Regions from separate parts of the Streptomyces sp. Je 1-369 genome, predicted to be linked through region 1. Evidence: predicted binding sites of a transcription regulator. Region 1 holds the regulator's gene; the other holds the start of a gene.

The links. Region 1 encodes HrcA, which represses chaperone genes, less so after heat shock. Its sites were predicted from a motif close to TTNGCACTCNGNNNNNCNGAGTGCNAA; they were not measured.
Region 2: a site for HrcA is predicted at 5,372-5,398, ahead of groL (chaperonin GroEL). Genes of this name have one in related genera too.

Annotation. Positions count from the first base shown of each region.
Region 1 covers NZ_CP101750.1:2,990,158-2,997,627, reverse strand. Annotated here, with positions in the region: gene NOO62_RS13690 (SpoIIE family protein phosphatase) at 1-1,726, shown strand, start outside; gene hemW (radical SAM family heme chaperone HemW) at 1,788-3,020, shown strand; gene NOO62_RS13680 (DUF3097 domain-containing protein) at 3,043-3,861, opposite strand; gene NOO62_RS13675 (MBL fold metallo-hydrolase) at 3,897-4,634, opposite strand; gene hrcA (heat-inducible transcriptional repressor HrcA) at 4,820-5,836, shown strand; gene dnaJ (molecular chaperone DnaJ) at 5,837-6,976, shown strand; gene NOO62_RS13660 (nitronate monooxygenase) at 7,270-7,470, shown strand, end outside.
Region 2 covers NZ_CP101750.1:4,019,711-4,027,180, forward strand. Annotated here, with positions in the region: gene NOO62_RS18195 (hypothetical protein) at 374-1,303, shown strand; gene NOO62_RS18200 (Uma2 family endonuclease) at 1,360-1,941, shown strand; gene NOO62_RS18205 (esterase/lipase family protein) at 2,242-3,522, shown strand; gene groL (chaperonin GroEL) at 3,618-5,243, opposite strand; gene NOO62_RS18215 (cold-shock protein) at 5,575-5,778, opposite strand; gene NOO62_RS18220 (ubiquitin-like small modifier protein 1) at 6,197-6,472, opposite strand; gene thrC (threonine synthase) at 6,575-7,470, opposite strand, start outside.

The sequences.
Region 1 (7,470 bases):
CACCGACCGGCTCGCCGACGACGCGGTGCTGCTGGTCAGCGAGTTGGTGACCAACGCCGTCGTGCACGCGGGCACGGCCGTCGAGCTGATGTGCCGCCTCGACGAGGTGCTCCCCGACGAGAACACGGAAACCCTCCTCATCGAGGTCGCCGACCACCACCCCGCACGCGCCGTCCGCGGCGAGCACCGCCCGCCGTCCTCCGGCACTCCCGAGTACGGCCGCGGCCTCCACCTCGTCGCGACCCTCTCCGAGTCCTGGGGCATCACCTACCGCACCGGCACGAAATCGGTCTGGGCCCGACTGCCCGTCGAGGGCGTCCAGGCCGGCCCCGGGATCGAGTCGTACGCGAGCGAACAGGCCCTGCTGCGCGGACTGCGCGCCGCCGAGATCCTCGCGCCGCTGCCCAATCGCGCCTCGCAGGACACGGAGTGGGTCAACAGGGGCGCGCTCACCTTCCTCGCCGAGGCGTCCGACCTCCTTGCCGGACAGTTCGACGAGGACCTGGTGGCGGCACTCGCCGGACAGCTGCTCGTGCCGCGCCTCGCCGACTGGTGCGCGATCTGGCTCGACGACATGTCCCAGGGAGCCGTCCACGACTCCCTGGGCGTGCAGGGTGCACGGCTCGCCCGCGTGTGGCACACCAGCGAGCACCGGATGGAGGAGCTGCGCCGTGTCCTGGAGAAGGAACCGCCCCGCGTCCCCGACACGGCGGGCTCCGGCGCCTTCCCGCTGCCCTGGCCCGGTGAGGCGCTGGCGGGCGGGGCGCCCGGCGCGGCACTGGCGTACCGGCTGAGCGCGGGCGGGCGCGCCCTCGGCACGCTCGTCATCGGCCGGTCCGGGCTCGTCCGCTTCCCCGACGAAGTCACCGGACTCGTCGAGGACTTCAGCCGCCGGGTCGCGCTCGCCATCAGCACCGCCCGGCGCTACCAGCGCCAGGCCAACATCAGCCAGGTGCTCCAGCGCGGACTGCTGCCCAGCAAGGTCGCGGACATCCCCGGCGTCGAGAGCGGCCTCGTCTACGAACCGCGGGACAAGGGCGGCCCCGGCGGTGACTTCTACGACGTGTTCCAGGCGGGCGACGGCCGCTGGTGCTTCGCGCTCGGCGACGTCCAGGGCAAGGGGCCCGAGGCGGCCGTCGTCATCGGCCTCGCCCGCCCCTGGCTGCGGCTGCTCGCCCGCGAGGGGTACCAGGTCGCGGAGGTCATGGACCGTCTCAACCAGCTGCTCCTCGACGACGCGATCGAGGCGGCGGACGCGGCGGCGGCGGTCGTCGCGGCGGCGGGCGGGCAGGGCGCGCCGCCCGACAGCCCCACGTCGCGGTTCCTCTCGCTCCTGTACGGGGAGATCGTCCCGTACGAAGGAGGAGTGCGCATCACCCTCGCCTGCGCCGGGCATCCGCTGCCGCTCGTCATGTCCGCCGCCGGTGAGGTCCGGGAGGCGGCCACTCCGCAGATGCTGCTCGGGGTCGTCGACGACGAGACGTACAAGAGTGAGAGCTTCGACCTGCGGTCCGGCGAGACGCTCCTGTGCGTCACGGACGGCGTGACCGAGCGCCGGACGGGCCGACGCCAGTTCGACGACGGCGACGGCCTCGCACGGGCGCTGGCGAGCTGCGCGGGGCTCGACGCGGACCTGGTGGCGGAACGGATCAAGCGCCTCGTCCACGAGTTCTCGGAACGCCCTCCGGACGACGACCTGGCACTGCTGGTGCTGCGGGCGCGGTGAGGCGCGGCCCGGCGAGGCAGGGCGAGCGGGGTGCGGTCTCGGGTGGGGGACAATTGGCCGCATGCCCTCCGCACTGCCCGATGGTGAGCCCATGCCCGAGGACGGCGCGCTGCCCGCGTCCGCCCTCGACGGCGCGGCCTCCCGCCCCCTCGGCTTCTACCTGCACGTCCCGTACTGCGCCACGCGCTGCGGCTACTGCGACTTCAACACGTACACCGCGACCGAGCTGCGCGGCTCCGGCGGCGTCCTCGCCTCCCGCGACAACTACGCGCAGACCCTCTCCGACGAGGTGCGGCTCGCCCGTAAGGTCCTGGGCGACGACCCGCGGCCCGTGCGGACCGTGTTCGTCGGGGGCGGCACGCCGACGCTGCTCGCCGCCCGCGACCTCGTGGCGATGCTCGCCGCCGTGCGGGACGAGTTCGGGCTCGCGGACGACGCGGAGATCACGACCGAGGCGAACCCGGAGTCGGTCGACGAGGCGTACCTGAGCGAGCTCAGGGAGGGTGGCTTCAACCGTGTGTCCTTCGGCATGCAGAGCGCGAAGCAGCACGTCCTGAAGGTGCTCGACCGTACGCATACACCCGGGCGCCCCGAGGCGTGCGTCGCCGAGGCACGCGCCGCGGGCTTCGACCACGTGAACCTCGACCTGATCTACGGCACGCCCGGCGAGACGGACGACGACTGGCGCGCCACGCTCGACGCGGCGATCGGCGCGGGCCCCGACCACGTCAGCGCCTACGCGCTCATCGTGGAGGAGGGCACGCAGCTGGCGCGGCGCATCCGGCGCGGCGAAGTGCCGATGACCGACGACGACGTGCACGCCGACCGGTACCTGATCGCCGACGAGGTGCTCGGGAACGCGGGCTTCTCCTGGTACGAGGTGTCCAACTGGGCCACGTCCGACAGCGGCCGCTGCCTGCACAACGAGCTGTACTGGCGCGGCGCCGACTGGTGGGGCGCCGGGCCCGGCGCGCACAGCCACGTCGGCGGCGTGCGGTGGTGGAACGTCAAGCATCCCGGGGCCTACGCGGGGGCGCTGGCGGGCGGTGGCTCGCCCGGGGCCGGGCGTGAGGTGCTGTCCGCGGAGGATCGGCGGGTAGAGCGGATCCTGCTGGAGCTCCGGCTGCGGGAGGGCTGCCCGTTGTCGCTGCTGCGGGAGGCGGGCCTCGCGGCGTCCGTACGGGCCAGGGACGAGGGACTGCTCGAGGCCGGACCGTACGGGGAGGGGCGCGCCGTCCTGACGCTTCGGGGGCGGCTGCTCGCCGACGCCGTGGTGCGGGACCTGGTGGACTGACCAGGCCACCCGGCCCCGGTGCCTACGGGAGCGTGACGAAGTCGATGAGTTCTTCCACGCGGCCGAGGAGCGGGGGCTCCAGGTCCTTGTAGGAGTGGACCGACTCCAGGATGCGCTGCCAGGCCGCCCCCGTGTTGGGCGGCCAGCCCAGGGCGTGGCAGACGCCCGTCTTCCAGTCCTGGCCACGGGGGACGCGGGGCCAGGCGGGGATGCCGACCGAGGACGGCTTCACCGCCTCCCAGATGTCGATGTAGGGGTGGCCGACGACCAGGGCGTGGGCGCTGGTGACCTGCGTCGTGATGCGGGACTCCTTGGAGCCCGGGACCAGGTGGTCGACCAGGACGCCGAGGCGGGCGTCCGGCCCCGGGTCGAACTCGGCGACGATCGCGGGGAGGTCGTCGACGCCCTCCAGGTACTCCACGACGACGCCCTCGATGCGCAGGTCGTCGCCCCAGACGCGCTCGACCAGTTCGGCGTCGTGACGGCCCTCCACGTAGATGCGTCCCGCGCGGGCGACCCTGGCCCGCGCACCGGGCACGGCCACCGAGCCGGACGCGGTGCGGGAGGGACGTGCGGGGGCCGCGGCCCGCGAAGGGCGGACCAGGGTGACCGGGCGGCCCTCCAACAGGAAACCGCGCGGCTCCATCGGGAAGACGCGGTGCTTGCCGAAGCGGTCCTCCAGCGTCACCGTCGGGCCCTGCGCCGTCTTCTCGCAGCGGATCACCGCCCCGCAGAAACCGGTGCTCAGCTCCTCGACCACGAGGCCGGCGTCGGCCGCCACCTCCGGTACGGGCTTCGGCTTCTTCCAAGGGGGCGTGAGGTCGGCGGAGTACTGGCGCATTCTGGTGACGATAGGAAGAGCGGAGGCGTCACGCGTCACGACACGCCGAAGCGGGTTGCCAGTGTGGCGCGTTGGGCACGGACAAAAGCCGCATTCACCGTCGCTCCGTGCCCGGGTACGTAGTGCGCGTCCTCGCCGCCCAGATCCAGGAGGCGGTCGAGCGCCGCCGGCCAGTGGCCCGGCGCCGCGTCCGGGCCCGCCTGCGGCTCACCCGACTCCTCCACCAGATCGCCGCAGAAGACGACCTCACGGCCGCCGTCGGTACCCGGCACGAGGACCGCCAGGTCGTGGCCGGAGTGACCGGGCCCGATGTTGGCCAGCAGCACCTGGACACCGCCGCCCAGGTCGAGCGTCCACTCCCCGCACACCAGGTGGTGCGGGCGGACCAGGAGGTCGGCCGCCTCCGCCGCCGCGTCCGGGTCCAGGCCGTGCCGCACCGCGTCCTCGCGCAGCGAGTCGCGGCCCCTGGCGAAGACCGTGTCGATGCCCACCGCCCCGTACACCTCCACGCCCGCGAACGCCGCAGCCCCGAGTACATGGTCGAAGTGCGGGTGCGTGAGCGCGAGATGGGTCACCCTGCGGTCGCCGCCCAGGATCCGCCGGGCCTGCGTGCGCAGCGCCGCGCCCTCGGCCAGGCTCGACCCCGCCTCGATCATGAGGGCCGCGTCGTCGCCGACGACGAGCCCCGCCGTGCAGTCCCAGACGGGCAGACGGCACCGTCCCACGCGCGGGGCGAGCCGCTCCCAGCCCGCCGCTTCCCATGCCGGCGTCACGTTCATACGGTGACGCTATCCGTACGGGCGGTGTTCGGCAGCCGCTGTCTTGCCCGGCCCGTACCCGACGGCCGTACACTGACCTTTTGAAGTGCTGGCACTCGCCCGCGGGGAGTGCCAGGCGAGGGGGCTCGGGGCATACCGGGGCCCGTCGTGAACGACGGAGACAGCTGGAGGTGTGCGCGATGCTCAGTGAACGCAGGCTCGAAGTGCTGCGCGCCATCGTCCATGACTATGTGGGGACGGAGGAGCCCGTCGGCTCCAAGGCGCTCACCGAGCGGCACCGTCTGGGGGTCTCCCCGGCCACCGTCCGCAACGACATGGCGGTGCTGGAGGAGGAAGGGTTCATCGCCCAGCCGCACACCAGCGCGGGGCGCATCCCCACCGACAAGGGCTACCGCCTCTTCGTCGACAAACTCGCGGGGGTCAAGCCGATGACCGCGCCCGAGCGGCGCGCCATCCAGAACTTCCTCGACGGCGCCGTCGACCTCGACGACGTCGTGGGACGCACGGTGCGGCTGCTCGCGCAGCTCACCCGGCAGGTCGCCGTCGTGCAGTACCCGTCGCTCACGCGGTCGACGGTGCGGCACGTGGAGCTGCTCTCGCTGGCTCCCGCCCGGCTGATGCTCGTACTGATCACCGACACGGGCCGGGTCGAGCAGCGCATGATCGACTGCCCGGTGCCGTTCGGCGAGAGTGCGCTCGCGGACCTGCGGGCCCGGCTGAACAGCAGGGTCGCGGGGCGGCGCTTCGCCGATGTGCCACAGTTGGTGCAGGACCTGCCCGAGGCCTTCGAGGCCGAGGACCGCGGCACTGTCGCGACGGTCCTGTCCACCCTCCTCGAGACGCTCGTGGAGGAGACGGAAGAGCGGCTGATGATCGGCGGCACCGCCAATCTCACTCGCTTCGGACATGACTTTCCCCTCACCATCCGGCCCGTTCTCGAAGCCCTCGAGGAGCAGGTCGTGCTCCTCAAGTTGCTTGGGGAAGTGCAGGATTCGGGCATGGCCGTACGGATCGGTCACGAGAACGCCCATGAGGGGCTCAGCTCCACGTCCGTGGTCTCGGTCGGCTACGGTTCGGGAAGCGAGGCAGTCGCCAAACTCGGCGTGGTCGGACCGACCCGCATGGACTATCCGGGAACGATGGGAGCAGTACGCGCAGTGGCACGTTACGTCGGACAGATCCTGGCGGAGTCGTAAGTGGCCACGGACTACTACGCCGTACTCGGCGTGCGCCGCGACGCTTCCCAGGACGAAATCAAGAAGGCCTTCCGCAGGCTGGCGCGTGAGCTTCACCCGGATGTGAATCCGGACCCGAAGACTCAGGAGCGCTTCAAGGAGATCAACGCCGCGTACGAGGTGTTGTCGGACCCGCAGAAGAAGCAGGTCTACGACCTCGGCGGCGACCCGCTGTCCCAGGCGGGCGGCGGCGGAGGCGCGGGTGGCTTCGGCGCCGGCGGCTTCGGCAACTTCTCCGACATCATGGACGCGTTCTTCGGGACGGCGTCGCAGCGCGGACCGCGCTCGCGCACGCGTCGCGGCCAGGACGCCATGATCCGTCTGGAGATCGACCTCGACGAGGCCGCCTTCGGGACCACCAAGGACATCCAGGTCGACACGGCTGTCGTCTGTACGACCTGTAGTGGTGAAGGTGCCGCGCCCGGTACCTCGGCCCAGACGTGTGACATGTGCCGCGGTCGCGGTGAGGTGTCCCAGGTCACGCGGTCCTTCCTCGGCCAGGTCATGACCTCGCGGCCCTGCCCGCAGTGCCAGGGGTTCGGCACGGTCGTGCCGACGCCGTGCCCCGAGTGCGCGGGCGACGGGCGGATCCGCTCGCGGCGGACGCTGACCGTCAAGATCCCGGCCGGTGTCGACAACGGCACGCGGATCCAGCTCGCGGGCGAGGGCGAGGTCGGCCCCGGTGGTGGCCCCGCCGGTGACCTGTACGTGGAGATCCACGAGCTGCCGCACGCCGTCTTCCAGCGGCGCGGCGACGACCTGCACTGCACGGTGACGATCCCGATGACCGCGGCGGCCCTCGGCACGAAGGTGCCGCTGGAGACGCTCGACGGCCTGGAGGAGATCGACATCCGGCCCGGCACGCAGTCGGGGCAGTCCGTGCCGCTGCACGGGCGCGGCATCACGCACCTGCGGGGCGGCGGTCGCGGTGACCTCATCGTGCACGTCGAGGTCCTTACGCCGACGAAGCTCGAACCCGAGCAGGAGCGGTTGCTGCGGGAGCTGGCGCAGCTGCGGGGTGAGGAACGGCCCACGGGGCAGTTCCAGCCGGGGCAGCAGGGCCTGTTCTCCCGCCTGAAGGACGCGTTCAACGGGCGGTAGCGCCTTGAGCGGTGACTTCGGCCCCCGGCGACGGTTCGTTCCGCTGCCGGGGGTTCTGTCGTCGTCCGCGGGTGCGTGGGGGCTGGTGGCGCAGTTCCCCGCGCCCCTAAAAGCAACCCGTCCCGCGCCCCTGAAGGGGCCCGGGACGGGCCTTTCAGGGGCGCGGGGAACTGCGCGAGCAACCCGGGACGGGCCGCAGACGCCGACGGTGGGCAGGGGGCGGACGGGGCGGCGCACGCCCGGTGCGGGGTGCGCGATTCGGTGCGGGATGTAGGGCGTGGCACGATGCCGTCATGTCCTCCGCACTGACCGAGCTCTGTCGTCTTCCGATCGTGCAGGCCCCCATGGCGGGCGGTGCCTCCGGGTCCGCGCTGGCCGGGGCCGTGGCCGAGGCAGGGGGGCTCGGGTTTCTCGCTGCCGGGTACAAGACCGCCGACGGGATGTACCAGGAGATCAAACAGTTGCGGGGGCTCACCTCGCGCGCGTTCGGCGTC
Region 2 (7,470 bases), 1.0 Mb from region 1:
GAGCGGAGCGGAATCGGCGCAGCCGACGCGCAGCGCAGCGGAGCGCCCTTTACTCCCGACCCGGAACCGCCACACTCCGCAAAACCCCGGGCGGCCCCGGTGACCGACGAAGACACCGGCCCACCGAAGACGCCGCCCCCGCACCCACCCCGACGCTCAAGCCGCGATCACCGAGCCCCCTTTCAGTGGAAAGGGAGGCGGGCCTCAACCCACCCACCCTCCCCGAGAGTTGACCGGCCAAACACTTTTCGCGTTCGACTTGCCACGCAGCGTGACAACCGCTTAGCGTGCCCGCATAACGAACAACCCCCGCCCGGTGCTGGAACACCTGCGGGGGTTTAACCATCACGATCGAAAGAACAAGTTCCGATCCATGGCTGACGCCAAGCTTAGTGCCGCCTTCCTGCCCGCGCACGCGACCCCACACGCGGACCCCCACCCGATGGCCAACCCGGGTTACGGGAAACGCTCCACCCCGGCCCAACTCCCCCGGACGAACGACGACTTCCTCCACCTGCCGCCCCGCGAGGCGTCCATCGCCGCGTACCTCGACCGGCTGCCCGAGGGCACGGACATCTCCGTGAAGACACTGGCCAAGTACCTCCCGTACGGGCAGTGCGCCCTCCGTACGGCCCTCAACAGGATCCAGGAAGCCGGGCACTTGAGGCGCGGCAGGGAACACCTGAGCGGCAGCGGCAGCGCCCGCTGGATCACCCGAACGTGGTTCTCCCGCACCGCGCGGGACGAGGCCTGGTGGACGGCGTTCACACGGGGCGACGTACCGGAGGGAGAAGGATCGGAGGAACCGGGGTCAGAAGTAGCGGGGCCAGGGGAAGCGGGACCGGACAGGCACCGGCCCCCCACCCGCAGCCGCGCGTTCGTCCTGCTCGCGGCCCTCGGCCGAACGGCCCCCGCGCTGTCCCTCTCGTACGGCGACTGCGTACGTCTTGAACCGCAGGTCAGGGAGTGGTTCGCGCGCGGCGCCGCCGAGGCGGACATCCTGCGTGCGCTGACCTGCGGGCTGCCGAGCCCCGTCCACAGCCCGGCGGCCCTGGTCCGCAGCCGCCTCACGACGAAACTGCCACCGGAGCCCATCGCCCTCCCCACGCTCCGCGTCCTGGAGTGCGGCACCTGCGGGGCTCCCGGCCGCCCGGAGGTCCTGCCCGGCGGAGTGTGCGGCCCCTGCCGGGGCGGGCCCGGACACCGGCGCCACCCCTCAGCGCTGCCATCGGCCCGGGTCCACGCGCATGCTGCCACCGCCCGCGCAGCGGCATCCCGCTCACAGGAGAGGACACAGCCATGAGCGTGCGGCTCACTCGCACCAGAAGCGGGGCACGATGTAGGGGAGGAGGCGACGCCATGACCCCCAGCATCGAAGAGCACGCCCAGATGACCGTCGAGGAGTTCGAGCATCTGGAGAAGCATGCTCCCGACGCGGTGAAGCTCGAATTCATCCGAGGAAAGCTGAAGGTCAAGCCGATGCCGGACCAGCGCCACAGGGCCATCGTCATGTGGCTGCTGACCCAGTGCATGCAGCAGCGCCCCGAACTGCTGCTGTACCCCGAACAGGATCTGAAGGTGGAGGCGTACCGGAACGGCAGGGCCTACGCGGACGGTGCCCTCGCACCGGTCGACCACTTCGTGGGCCAGGAAGGCATGTGGGCCGACACCGAGGGCGTTCTGATGGTCGTCGGGGTCACCTCGAAGGACTCGGACACTCACCTCCGTGACCGCGTGGAGAAGCACGACGGCTACGCGGCGGCGGACGTCCCCGTCTACCTGCTCGTCGACCGCGACAAGGGCGCACTCGTCGTCTTCAGCGAACCCATGAACGGGGCGTACCAGCGCTGCCCGACCTACCCCTTCGGGGACACCGTCCGGCTGCCCGAGCCGGTGAACATCACCTTGGCCACCGAGAAGCTCAAGGACTACGCCGACTGACGCGCGTCGTCTTCGCGACATACTTTCCCCGCCGGGCGGGCAGCAGAAGCCCCCCGTCCCGCCCCCACGTGGCCGACACACCACCGCTCCGCCGCCGCCCCCGCCCCGTACCGCCCGGTCACCCCCGGCCGACAGCCCCGCCCCTGCCCGCGCCCCGCACGGGAACGGCCGAACGCGTGCTGTCCGAAAGGCCGCTGGGGCCCCACCCCCGATCACGGGCCGTGCCGATGATGGCACCCCACGTCATCGAAGCGGCACGACCGGACACGACATGACCGGACACGACCGGAGGGGACCCTCATGACCGACTCCAACGAGCCCACTCAGCCCGACCTGGAGCAACTGGACGAGCGCGAGGTCGCCGAGGCGATCGGTGCCGCCGCCCGCATCACCCTGGCCCCCGGCCCGAAGGAGGCACGGGAGGCCCCCGCCGAGGCGCCGACGCCCGACGACGAGTGGGCGCTGCCCGGCGGCACCGCCTGGGTGTACCTCGCCGACAAGGAGAAGGGCCTGACCCGCCCGGTGATCCTCGGCGACGGCTTCAACAGCGGGCCGAGCGAGCTGGACTTCTCCTGGGAGATCCTGGAGCGCGGCCCGTACCCGTTCCTGACCGAACTCCGCAACCGCGGCCGCGACGTCATCCTGCTCGGGTTCGACGAGCGCAGTGCGTCGATACTCGAGAACGCCGAGGTCGTACGGGCCGCGATCCTGGAGGCCATCGCGCGCCGCACGGGCGACCACCCGCTGACCGTCGGCGGGTTCAGCATGGGCGGCCTCGTCACGCGGTACGCGCTGGCCAAGATGGAGCACGAGGGCGGGCAGGCGAACGACCACCAGACCGCGCTGTACTTCTCGTACGACAGCCCGCACCGCGGCGCGTGGATCCCGATCGCGCTGCAGGCGTTCGCGCACTACATCCGCAGCCTCAACGCCGCGTTCTCCAACCAGATGAACAGCCCGGCCGCGCGGCAGCTGCTGTGGCAGCACATCAGCGAGTGGGGTGACGACCCGGAGACCGACAAGGAGCGCGGCACGTTCCTCGCGGAGCTGGAGCGGGTGGGCGGGTGGCCTTCGCGGCCCAAGAAGATCGGTGTGGCGAACGGGGTGCGTATCGGAGAGAGCAACGGGATACGGCCCGGTGAGCAGGCGTTCCACGGGAAGGGGCTGGCGATCACCGGTACGCGGCTCTACACGCAGCCCGCGGGGGAGGACGAACTCGTCGCGCAGCTGCGGGTGGTGACGTTGCGGCGGCCGCACGTCAATACGTCGGGGCTGCCCGAGATCGACGGCGCGCCGGGCGGCACCCTGGAAGGCTTCGGCATCCTCGCCGACGAGCTGAACAAGATCCCGGCCCTGATCGGCCTCCGCTCCCATGCGGACATCCGCGAACACTGCTTCGTGCCGACGGTCAGCGCGATCGCCCTGCGCGACATCGACACGCACGAGAAGCTGTACGAGCCGGTGACGGCCGCGGCGGAGAAGGAGAGCGAGCTGGACGAGTTCCTCTGCGCCTCCCGGAACGAGCCGCACACCCTGGTCACCGAGGAACTCTGCACCTGGATCCTGGACCGCCTGCCGTAGCCGGTCCCACCCACGAGAAACGCCCGAGGGCGGCACCCCTTCGTGAGAAGGAGTGCCGCCCTCGGTACGTCAGGACGTGATCAACCAGAGGTCGATCAGAAGTCCATGTCACCGCCCGGCATGCCGCCGCCGGCCGGGGCAGCGCCCGCCTTCTCCGGCTTGTCGGCGATGACGGCCTCGGTGGTGAGGAACAGCGCGGCGATGGACGCGGCGTTCTGCAGGGCAGAGCGCGTGACCTTCGCCGGGTCGAGGATGCCCTCGGCGATCATGTCCACGTACTCACCGGTCGCGGCGTTGAGGCCGTGGCCGACGGTGAGGTTGCGGACCTTCTCCACGACGACGCCACCCTCGAGACCACCGTTGACGGCGATCTGCTTGAGCGGGGCCTCCAGGGCGAGCTTCACGGCGTTGGCGCCGGTCGCCTCGTCACCCTCGAGCTCCAGCTTCTCGAAGACCGCGGTGGCCTGGAGGAGAGCGACGCCACCACCGGCGACGATGCCCTCTTCGACGGCCGCCTTGGCGTTGCGCACGGCGTCCTCGATGCGGTGCTTGCGCTCCTTGAGCTCGACCTCGGTCGCGGCACCGGCCTTGATGACGGCCACGCCGCCCGCGAGCTTCGCCAGGCGCTCCTGGAGCTTCTCGCGGTCGTAGTCCGAGTCGCTGTTCTCGATCTCGGCGCGGATCTGGTTGACGCGGCCCTGGACCTGGTCGCTGTCACCGGCACCGTCGACGATCGTCGTCTCGTCCTTGGTGATGACGACCTTGCGGGCGCGGCCGAGCAGGTCGAGACCGGCGTTCTCCAGCTTGAGGCCGACCTCCTCGGAGATGACCGTGCCACCGGTGAGGATGGCGATGTCGCCGAGCATGGCCTTGCGGCGGTCACCGAAGCCCGGGGCCTTGACGGCGACGGACTTGAAGGTGCCACGGATCTTGTTGACGACCAGGGTCGACAGGGCCTCGCCCTCGACGTCCTCGGCGATGATCAGCAGCGGCTTGCCGGACTGCATGACCTTCTCGAGGAGCGGAAGGAGGTCCTTCACGTTCGAGATCTTCGAGTTGACGATCAGGATGTACGGGTCGTCGAGCGACGCCTCCATACGCTCCATGTCGGTGGCGAAGTACGCCGAGATGTAGCCCTTGTCGAAGCGCATACCCTCGGTGAGCTCGAGCTCCAGACCGAAGGTCTGGGACTCCTCGACGGTGATGACGCCTTCCTTGCCGACCTTGTCCATCGCCTCGGCGATGAGCTCGCCGATCTGCGTGTCGGCGGCGGAGATGGAGGCCGTGGAAGCGATCTGCTCCTTGGTCTCGACATCCTTGGCCTGCTCGAGCAGGGCGCCGGAGACGGCCTCGACGGCCTTCTCGATGCCGCGCTTCAGGGCCATCGGGTTGGCACCGGCGGCCACGTTGCGCAGACCCTCGCGCACCAGGGCCTGGGCCAGGACGGTCGCGGTCGTCGTGCCGTCACCGGCGACGTCGTCCGTCTTCTTCGCGACCTCCTTGACCAGCTCGGCGCCGATCTTCTCGTACGGGTCCTCGAGCTCGATCTCCTTGGCGATGGAAACACCATCGTTGGTGATCGTGGGGGCGCCCCACTTCTTCTCGAGGACGACGTTGCGACCCTTGGGGCCCAGGGTCACCTTGACGGCGTCGGCGAGCTGGTTCATGCCGCGCTCGAGGCCGCGCCGTGCCTCCTCGTCGAACGCGATGATCTTGGCCATGTGAAGTGGTCCTCCCGGACGGGGTGGAAAAGCAAACGGACCGTGCTGGTGCCCGCGACGGACGGCCTGCAGCCCTTGTGGTTCCTTGCCCCACCCGGCCTGCGGGCCTCACCGACCCGATCCAAGTTCTGTCACTCTCACTGGGAGAGTGCTAAGCCCAATGATTAGCACTCGACCCCTGCGAGTGCAAGCGCCTCTCACGGATCCCGGGGGGATCCGAGGGAGAGGTCCGGAAGCATCCCGGGGCCGGTCCGGCACACACGAGGGGCCCGTACCCCTGTTGGGATACGAGCCCCTCGCGATGCTTGCTTCGGTGGTCGGTCGCGCCGAGCTAGACGGCGAGTTTGACCATGTCCGCCTGCGGACCCTTCTGGCCCTGCGAGATCTCGAACTCGACTCGCTGACCTTCTTCAAGGGTGCGGTAACCGTCCATCTGGATCGCGCTGTAGTGGACGAAAACATCCGCACCACCGTCGACCGCGATGAAGCCGTACCCCTTCTCCGCGTTGAACCACTTGACGGTGCCCTGAGCCATGCCTAACTCCCCTATTACTGGCCCTTGCACAGGACCGCACTTCGCGGACCCGGGTCAGACCTCACCCCCCACTGGTAGGGGTGTGCGCCGGAACGCGTCGACCGCCGCTGAATGTATCTGTCCAACTGCCGTCTGCAACAGGTCAATCGGACGAGAATTCTGGGCACGCCCGATCGGTAATTTACGGAGATTCCGTCCGAATTCAGGGCAAGTCGGGCCAGGCAAAAGCCGCAAAAGGTTCAAATGGGCAGCGCTCTTTGGCTACTTCTTGTCGGACAGAGGCCGACTTCGTATATGCGCTCGGCACGGGCGGCGGGGCGCGCTTCCCAACTGTACCGCGCTCAACCATGCAGAATTGCCCCCTCCGTTTCTCTCGCGGAGGGGGCAATTCAGATAACGCAGAGTGGTTGCGAAAAGATCAGCCGCCGGCGACGGCGGGAATGATCGAGACGCCCGCGCCGTCCGGAGTGGCCGTCTCAAGACCCTGCTCGAACCGGACGTCGTCGTCGTTCACGTACACGTTGACGAAGCGGCGCAGCTTGCCCTGGTCGTCCAGGACGCGGGCGGCGATGCCGTTGTGGTTCTTCTCCAGGTCGGCGATGACCTCCCCGAGGTTCGCCCCCTCGGCGACGACCTCGGCCTTGCCGCCGGTGTAGGTACGGAGAATGGTGGGGATACGGACGTTGACGCTCATACGGTTCACCTCGGTATGTCAGGGGGCGGTCAGGTGGCGCCCCGTCAGGGGCGCGGGGAACTGCGCGACCAGCCACAGCCGTCCCGCAGGGAAGCAACAACCTCAGCCGGCAAGACCCGCGGAGCGAAACGCCTCAAGGCTCGGCTTGATCGTCGCCGTCGCCTGAGAGGTCTCGGCAACGGCGTCGAGGGTTTTCAGGCCGTCCCCGGTGTTCAGGACGACCGTGGTGAGGGCCGGGTCAAGGAGCCCCGCCTCAAAAAGCTTCTTCGTGACGCCCACCGTCACACCGCCCGCCGTCTCCGCGAAGATCCCTTCCGTGCGGGCAAGGATCTTGATCGCCTCGACGACCTGCTCGTCGTTCACGTCCTCCACCGCACCCCCCGTACGCCGCGCGATGTCCAGCACGTACGGCCCGTCGGCCGGGTTGCCGATCGCGAGGGACTTGGCGATCGTGTTCGGCTTCTGCGGGCGGACCACGTCGTGGCCCGCCTTGAACGCCGCCGACACCGGCGAGCAGCCCTCCGCCTGCGCGCCGAAGATCTTGTAGGGCTTGTCCTCGACCAGGCCGAGGGCGATGAGCTCCTTGAGCCCCTTGTCGATCTTCGTGAGCTGCGAGCCGGACGCGATCGGGATGACCAGCTGGTCGGGCAGCTCCCAGCCGAGCTGCTCGCAGATCTCGTACGCGAGGGTCTTGGAGCCCTCGCCGTAGTACGGCCGCAGGTTGACGTTGACGAAGCCCCAGCCCTCGCCCAGCGGGTCGCCGATGAGCTCGGAGCAGAAGCGGTTCACGTCGTCGTAGTTACCCTCGATGCCGACGAGCTCGCCGCCGTAGACCGCGGCCATGACGACCTTGCCCTGCTCCAGGTCGTGCGGGATGAACACGCAGGACCGGAAGCCGGCGCGGGCCGCCGCGGCGCCCACCGCGCCCGCGAGGTTGCCCGTGGAGGAGCAGGACAGCGTGGTGAAGCCGAAGGCGCGCGCCGCTTCGAGCGCCTGCG